3 regions of the Novosphingobium sp. ZW T3_23 genome follow, and region 2 is predicted to be linked to each of the others. Evidence: predicted binding sites of a transcription regulator. Region 2 holds the regulator's gene; each other region holds the start of a gene.
The links. The regulator LexA, encoded in region 2, represses DNA repair genes until DNA is damaged. The targets are predictions, from matches to a motif close to GTTCCNCNCTTGTTCT.
Positions count from the first base shown of each region.

Region 1: the regulator LexA is predicted to act here: its motif matches at 1,198-1,213, upstream of uvrA (excinuclease ABC subunit UvrA).
Region 3: the regulator LexA is predicted to act here: its motif matches at 1,126-1,141, upstream of ACI3K3_RS02530 (ATP-dependent helicase).

Region 1 covers NZ_JBJDRF010000013.1:37,864-40,130, reverse strand. The annotation lists gene uvrA (excinuclease ABC subunit UvrA) at 1-1,186, opposite strand, end outside; gene ACI3K3_RS09575 (UrcA family protein) at 1,836-2,225, shown strand.
Region 2 covers NZ_JBJDRF010000011.1:52,213-54,479, forward strand. The annotation lists gene ACI3K3_RS08645 (molybdopterin molybdotransferase MoeA) at 1-847, shown strand, start outside; gene lexA (transcriptional repressor LexA) at 979-1,656, shown strand; gene ACI3K3_RS08655 (ComEC/Rec2 family competence protein) at 1,712-2,267, opposite strand, start outside.
Region 3 covers NZ_JBJDRF010000002.1:269,030-271,296, forward strand. The annotation lists gene ACI3K3_RS02530 (ATP-dependent helicase) at 1-1,122, opposite strand, end outside; gene ACI3K3_RS02535 (hypothetical protein) at 1,250-1,909, shown strand; gene rsmD (16S rRNA (guanine(966)-N(2))-methyltransferase RsmD) at 1,969-2,267, opposite strand, start outside.

The sequences.
Region 1 (2,267 bases), on a different contig from region 2:
TGTTGACCGTGTATTCCTTCTTGCCGTCCTTGAACGTCAGGGGCACGGCCTTTCCGGCGGTGCCGTAGAGGATGACGATCTTCACCTCGGGCGAGAGCGCGTCCCACGGCGTGGTGAGGTCGAACCCGAAGTGCCCGGCCAGGCTGGAGAGCACCTGCATGTAGTAAGGCGAAGGCGGGTTGGACTTGGCCCAGGGCACGATCGCGCCCTGCTTGAGGCTGAGATGCTCGTTCGGGACCACCAGTTGCGGGTCGAACAGCAGCTTCTCACCCAACCCGTCGCAGGCCGGGCAGGCGCCCTGCGGGGCGTTGAACGAGAACAGGCGCGGCTCGATCTCCTCGATGGTGAAGCCGCTGACCGGGCAGGCGAACTTCTCGGAGAAGACGATGCGGTTGGGCGGCAGGCCGGTGCCCTTGAGCGTCTTCTTGCTGCCCTTCCCCTCGTCCTCACGGCCGGGAACGACACCGTCGGCAAGGTCGATATAGGCCAGCCCCTCGGCCAGCTTCAGCGCCTGCTCGAAGCTGTCGGCAAGGCGGGTCTGGATGCCGTCCTTCACCGCGATGCGGTCCACCACGACTTCGATGTCATGCTTGTACTTCTTGTCGAGCGCAGGGGCGTCCTCAATGGCGTAGAGTTCGCCGTCGATGCGCACGCGGGTGTAGCCCGCCTTCTGCCACTCGGCCAATTCCTTGCGGTACTCCCCCTTGCGGCCGCGTACGACGGGCGCGAGCAGGTAGGCGCGCGTGCCTTCGGGCAGTTCCATCACCCGGTCCACCATGTTGGAGACGGTCTGCGCCTCGATCGGCAGGCCGGTGGCGGGCGAGTAGGGAATGCCCACGCGCGCCCAGAGCAGGCGCATGTAGTCCCAGATCTCTGTCACCGTGGCCACCGTAGAGCGCGGATTGCGGCTGGTGGTCTTCTGCTCGATCGAGATCGCGGGGCTGAGGCCGTCGATATGCTCGACGTCCGGCTTCTGCATCATCTCCAGGAACTGGCGTGCATAGGCCGAGAGGCTCTCGACATAGCGACGCTGCCCCTCGGCATAGATCGTGTCGAAGGCGAGGCTGGACTTCCCCGAGCCCGAAAGCCCGGTGATGACGATCAGCTTCTCGCGCGGAAGCTCGATGTCGAAGCCCTTGAGATTGTGCTCGCGCGCACCGCGCACCGTGATGTGGGAGAGACTCATGGAGGTGACGTGTTCCAGATTTGTTCGCAAAGCGCAAGCAGCCGCGACCAGAAGCGTTAAAGACTGTTTGGAAAATGCCCGAGAGGGCATTTTCGTTGCGGCACCGGCCCGCGCCCCCACCCTACCACCCGCAGGATACTACCGTTGGGTGGTAGGGTGGGGGCGCGGGCCGGTGCCGCGAAATTCGCGTTCCGCGAATTTCCAAACAGACTCTTCGGCCTGCAAGGACGGCGCTTCATGTGGGAACGCCCGTCAGGATTGCAACGGTTTGCGCAATGTCGCGAAACGCCGCATGTCGCCGGTCGGTCGTTCTATGTCGTTTGCCGATGCACCCCTCTGGATGACTTGAATATGGTGAAGTTCTGAGCAATAGAGAATAGGCCTGTAAAGAATACCGACTCGCCTTTTGCTTCATGTCTCACTTACTTGCCAAAGTAATGTCCAGACATTGCCACCCAGCCGGGACGAGATCGATGGGGCAATTTTAAAGTACATACATGATTGATGAAGTCGAAAACCGCCCTGCGACATAGCCGTTGCTTGGCCAAGACTTCCTTCGTGCATCGAGGTCGCTTTGCAGATCCCGCAACGCGGGCCGTGGGGGCCTGCGCCAGGCGGATCTGCACTCTTGAGCAAACGGAGAAGACAGATGACCAGCATTCGTACCGTATTCGCCGCCATCGGCCTGCTTGCCATGGCCACCGCCGGGACCGCTACCGCCGAAGTCGTGGTGAAGGACAACTCCCTGCGCGACGTTCCTCAACGCGAAGTCCGCTACAGTGACCTCAACCTCGATTCGCAGGACGGCATCGATACGCTCAACAAGCGGCTGGAAGTCGCGGTTCGCGCCGTCTGCGGCCCGGTCTACACGCATCAACTGGAAGAACTCGACGACATCCACGATTGCCGCGATGCTTCGCGCGATCGCGCTTTCGCTGCGAGAGACGAACTTCTGGCAACGCGCATGGCCGCGCGTGAAAATCCCGGGCAGCTTGCCATGGCCAAGCCGATCGCGATCACTGCCGCACGCGGCCGCTGAGGCTCTTTCGACCCGCTTTGGAAAGTCGTCGACGGGAGGGCT
Region 2 (2,267 bases):
CGCCCCCACCCCGGAAAACAAGCATATCCGTGCCAAGGGCCTGGACTTCCAGGACGGCGCACCGCTGCTCGCCGTGGGAACTCTGATAGGACCGGCACAGATCGGGCTCGCGATCGCCTCGGGCCATCGTCACTTGCCCGTCAGGCGGCTGCCCCGACTTGCCGTGATCGACAGCGGCGACGAACTGTCGGCCGATCCGGAAGCCTGCGGGGATCATCAGATTCCCGCCAGCAACGGCGCCATGCTCACGGCGCTGGCGCGAAGCGTTCCGGTAGATGCAAAGCGAAATGGACCGGTCCCCGACGATATCGACGCCATCGTGGCCGCCTTTTCAGCGACTCAGGATGCCGATGTCATCGTCACCAGTGGCGGAGCTTCGGTTGGCGACCACGATCTCCTTCGTCCCGCGCTGGAAGCCTGGGGCGCCGATATCGATTTCTGGCGCGTTGCGATCAAGCCGGGCAAGCCGCTGCTCGTCGCAACCCGCAGACAAGGCGCCCGCAAGCAGATCGTCATCGGTTTGCCGGGAAATCCGGTTTCCAGCCTCGTAACGGCCTACCTCTTCCTGCTTCCGGTGCTGCGCGCGCTCTCTGGCGCGTCCGGCGCGCTTGCCAGGCCGATTACGGCCCGCCTGTCGCAGCCGCTCCAACCCGGCAGCGCGCGTCGAGAGTTCGTGAGGGGCTGTTGGGACGGGGAGACGGTGCACGCGCTATCGCTCCAGGATAGCGGAGCACTGTCGTCGCTCGCAGCCAGCAACGTTCTGATCGATCGCCCTGCACAGGCCCCGCGCGCGGAAGTGGGGGACACGGTTCAGATGTTCTTGCTCCAAAATGGCGGTATTGCTTGACGATACCCTGTTCGTTGCATAATTGTTCCCTCAATGTTCACGAACGCGATACTTGAAAGGCTGCTGGCCTGACAGGGCTGTTCGTCGGACGGGATTGGGCCAAGTGCCGCAGAACACATGAGGCTAAGCAGATGTTGACGCGCAAGCAGCACGAGTTGCTCCGGTTCATCCAGGTCCGGCTTGAGGAAAGCGGCATTTCCCCCAGTTTCGAGGAAATGAAGGAAGCCCTCGACCTCAAGTCCAAGTCGGGTGTTCACCGGCTGATCTCGGCGCTTGAAGAGCGCGGCTTCATCCGCCGTCTCCCCAACCGCGCCAGAGCACTCGAAGTGCTTCGTCAGCCTGAAGATGCAACGAGCAAGCCGCCAAAGCCGGCGTCTGCCAAGGAAATCGCCTCGCGCGCACCGGCTGTTGGCCGTCCGGCGAACGACGTCATAGAAATCCCCCTACACGGCCGCATTGCAGCCGGTGTCCCTATCGAAGCGCTGGAAGGCCAGTCTTCGCTACCGGTACCCGCGGCACTTCTAGGTTCCGGCGATCACTACGCCCTCGAAGTGTCGGGGGATTCGATGGTGGAAGCGGGAATTCTCGATGGAGATTTCGCGCTGGTGAAGCGCACCACTACTGCACGGGACGGCGAGATCGTGGTCGCGCTCATCCGTGGAGAAGAAGCTACGCTGAAGTACCTGCGGCGGGAAGACGGAATGGTTCGGCTCGACCCAGCGAATGCGGCCTATGAGCCTCAGATCTACGGCCCGGACGAAGTAGAAGTTCAAGGCAAGCTCGCTGGGTTGCTGCGCCGGTATCACTGATCGGCAAAAGGGGGACGGAACGCCCTCCCCTGCCTGTCCAATGTCGTCACGCCAGCTAGTGTTGTACTTGCTTGAGCACGCCATTGCGCCACCATCCATGGTCGCCCTGCGTCTCGGCTACCGATGTCAGCCTCCGGTTTTTCAAATCAATCGTGACGCCTCCCGTACGGTCCAGCATTCGTCGATCGACCTTTAGCCATTTGGGACGGCATGTGGTTGGCAAGCGACGGTGCGCGATGACGATATCCGATCGCGCGCAGGCCCTTGCCAAGGCATCTTCCGGTACGGGCAGATCCCCTCTGGCGATCAGAAGATGGCGAGTGGAATAGCCGTCCTTGAGCGCCACTTTGCAGAAATCTTCGTTGCACTTGGCTTGAGGGTTGGAGCGCATCAATTCCGGATCATCCAGGACGCCGGCTGACTCCATGATGTTATCCAAGGCATAGTCGCTCGAACTGTCGCGTAAGGTAACAAGGCGCTCGCTGACAGGATCGATCCATGCCACGTGACGGCCGTTTCCAGAAATCATGACGTCCGGCGCCTGGATCATCATCAGCCCAAGGTATCCGGCAGCTATCGCAGCCAATCCCCAGAGACGTGCAAGGCTTTGA
Region 3 (2,267 bases), on a different contig from region 2:
GCGCGTCTGGTACTGGGCGCGCACGAGAATGGCGATCTGGTCGAGCGGGGCGCCTTCGCGTTCCAGCCGCTCTATGTCGTCGCCCACCCGGCGCGCCTCCTCAGGCGCGTCCCAGACGCCGATGACGCGGACTTTGTCGCCGGGGTGACGCTCGGTCCACAGCGTTTTGCCGAGGCGCTGCGTGTTCTCCCCGATCAGCCCCGAGGCAGCGGCCAGAATCTGCGGGGTGGAGCGATAGTTCTGCTCCAGCCGGATCACCTTGGCGCCGGGGAAGTCCTTCTCGAACTTGAGGATATTGGCCACTTCGGCACCGCGCCAGGAATAGATCGACTGGTCGTCGTCTCCCACCACGCAGATGTTCTTGCGCTCCTGCGCGATCAGCCGCAGCCACAGGTACTGGACCTGGTTGGTGTCCTGATATTCGTCCACCATGACGTATTTGAAGCGCTGCTGGTACTGTTCGAGCACTTCCCGATGGTTGCGCAGGATATTCAGCATGTGCAGCAGGAGATCACCGAAATCGCAGGCGTTCACGGCCTTCAGGCGATCCTGGTAGAGCTGGTAGAACTTCTGCCCCCGTCCGTTGGCATAGGCCTCGTTCTCGCCGGCATCGAGGTCTGCGGGGTTGAGGCCGCGGTTCTTCCAGCGATCTATGCAACCCGCAAGCTGGCGGGCCGGCCAGCGCTTCTCGTCCAGCCCTTCGGCCTGGATAAGCTGCTTGAGCAGGCGCAACTGATCGTCCGTATCGATGATCGTATAGTTGGGCTGGAGACCCACCATCTCGGCATGCCGCCGCAGCATCTTGGCGGCGATGGCGTGGAACGTGCCGAGCCAGGGCATCCCCTCGACGGCCGGACCGATCAGGTGCCCCACTCGCTCGCGCATCTCCCGCGCGGCCTTGTTGGTGAACGTGACGCAAAGGATCTCGCTGGGCCAGGCGCGGCGGCTGCGCACCAGGTGCGCCAGCCTGCGCGTGAGCGCCGCCGTCTTCCCGGTGCCCGCGCCCGCCAGCATCAGCACCGGCCCTTCGGTGGTCAGGACCGCCTCGCGCTGGGGCGGGTTCAGCCCTTCCAGCAGCGGGTCCTGGGGGTCGTCGGGCAGGGAGGATTGCAGATCGTTCACCCGCGAACATCTAGGGAACGGAGCGTCGCGGCGCAAGGCCGGTTCGTCGCAGCCCCGGAACAATCTCCCGGTCTAGGAGTCGCGTTGTCACGGAGAAAACAAAACATAAAAGACAGGAGAGTGTGACATGCGCAAATATCTCCTCGCGGGCGCGGCGGCCTTTTCGCTGATCGGGTTACCGTCCGTCATCCAGGCACAGGACACAATGGGTGCCCCCCCGACCACCGCCGAGCCGCCCGCCGCCGAAATGCCGGCCCCTCCACCTCCCGGTGCGCCATCCGAGCCGCCGGCGCCGCCTGCCAGGCCGATGACGCCGGCATCGATGACGCCCGATCAGAAAGCGCAGTACGATGGCTGGCCTGCCGAGCAGAAGGCGGACTACGATTCGTGGACGCCCGAGTATCAGGCCTATTACTGGAGCCTCACGGCGCCCCAGCAGAAAGGCTATTGGGCACTGACGCCCGACCAGCGCGGCCAGATCTACAAGATGACGCCGGAGCAACAGGCGATCGCCTGGAATTCGATCGCCCAGCAAATGGCCGGCAAGACGCCTACGACTCCGCCGACACAGGCTAACCCTCCGGGCGAAGGCATGCCCACGACGGGCGTTCCCGATCCGCAATCGGCCGATCAGGCGGTCCGCCCGGCGATGCCCGCCGATCAGACCTACCAGGGCGGTCCCTACAAGGGCGCCATGACACCGCCCCCGGCAACCGCGATGAACAAGGATTATCCGGTTTGCAGCAAGACGGTGAAGGACAACTGCCGCAACCGTGGCGGCAAGTAGTTCGAACGGGTCGTCGTTCCGGACCGCGTCCGGGACGACGATCGTCCATCCTGATCCGCTTACTCGGCCGTGCGGCGAAGTATGTGCAGGCGGGCCTTGCCGACGTCTCGCGAGCTTTCCACTTCGAAGCCGCGAATCGAGACCGATTCGTTGCGCCCTGTTTCCAGGCAGACCCAGGTCTGCTCGCCGATCCAGCCAAGCCGCGCGAGCTTGTCGATCGCCACCGATCCCGCGCCGGTATCATAGGGCGGATCGAGCAAGACCAGGTCCAGCACGGCTTTTGCCGGGCCAAGTGACAGGACCGAACCGGCGCGCACGTCGCTGACGGGTTGGGCGTGCAGATTGGCGATGTTCGCAC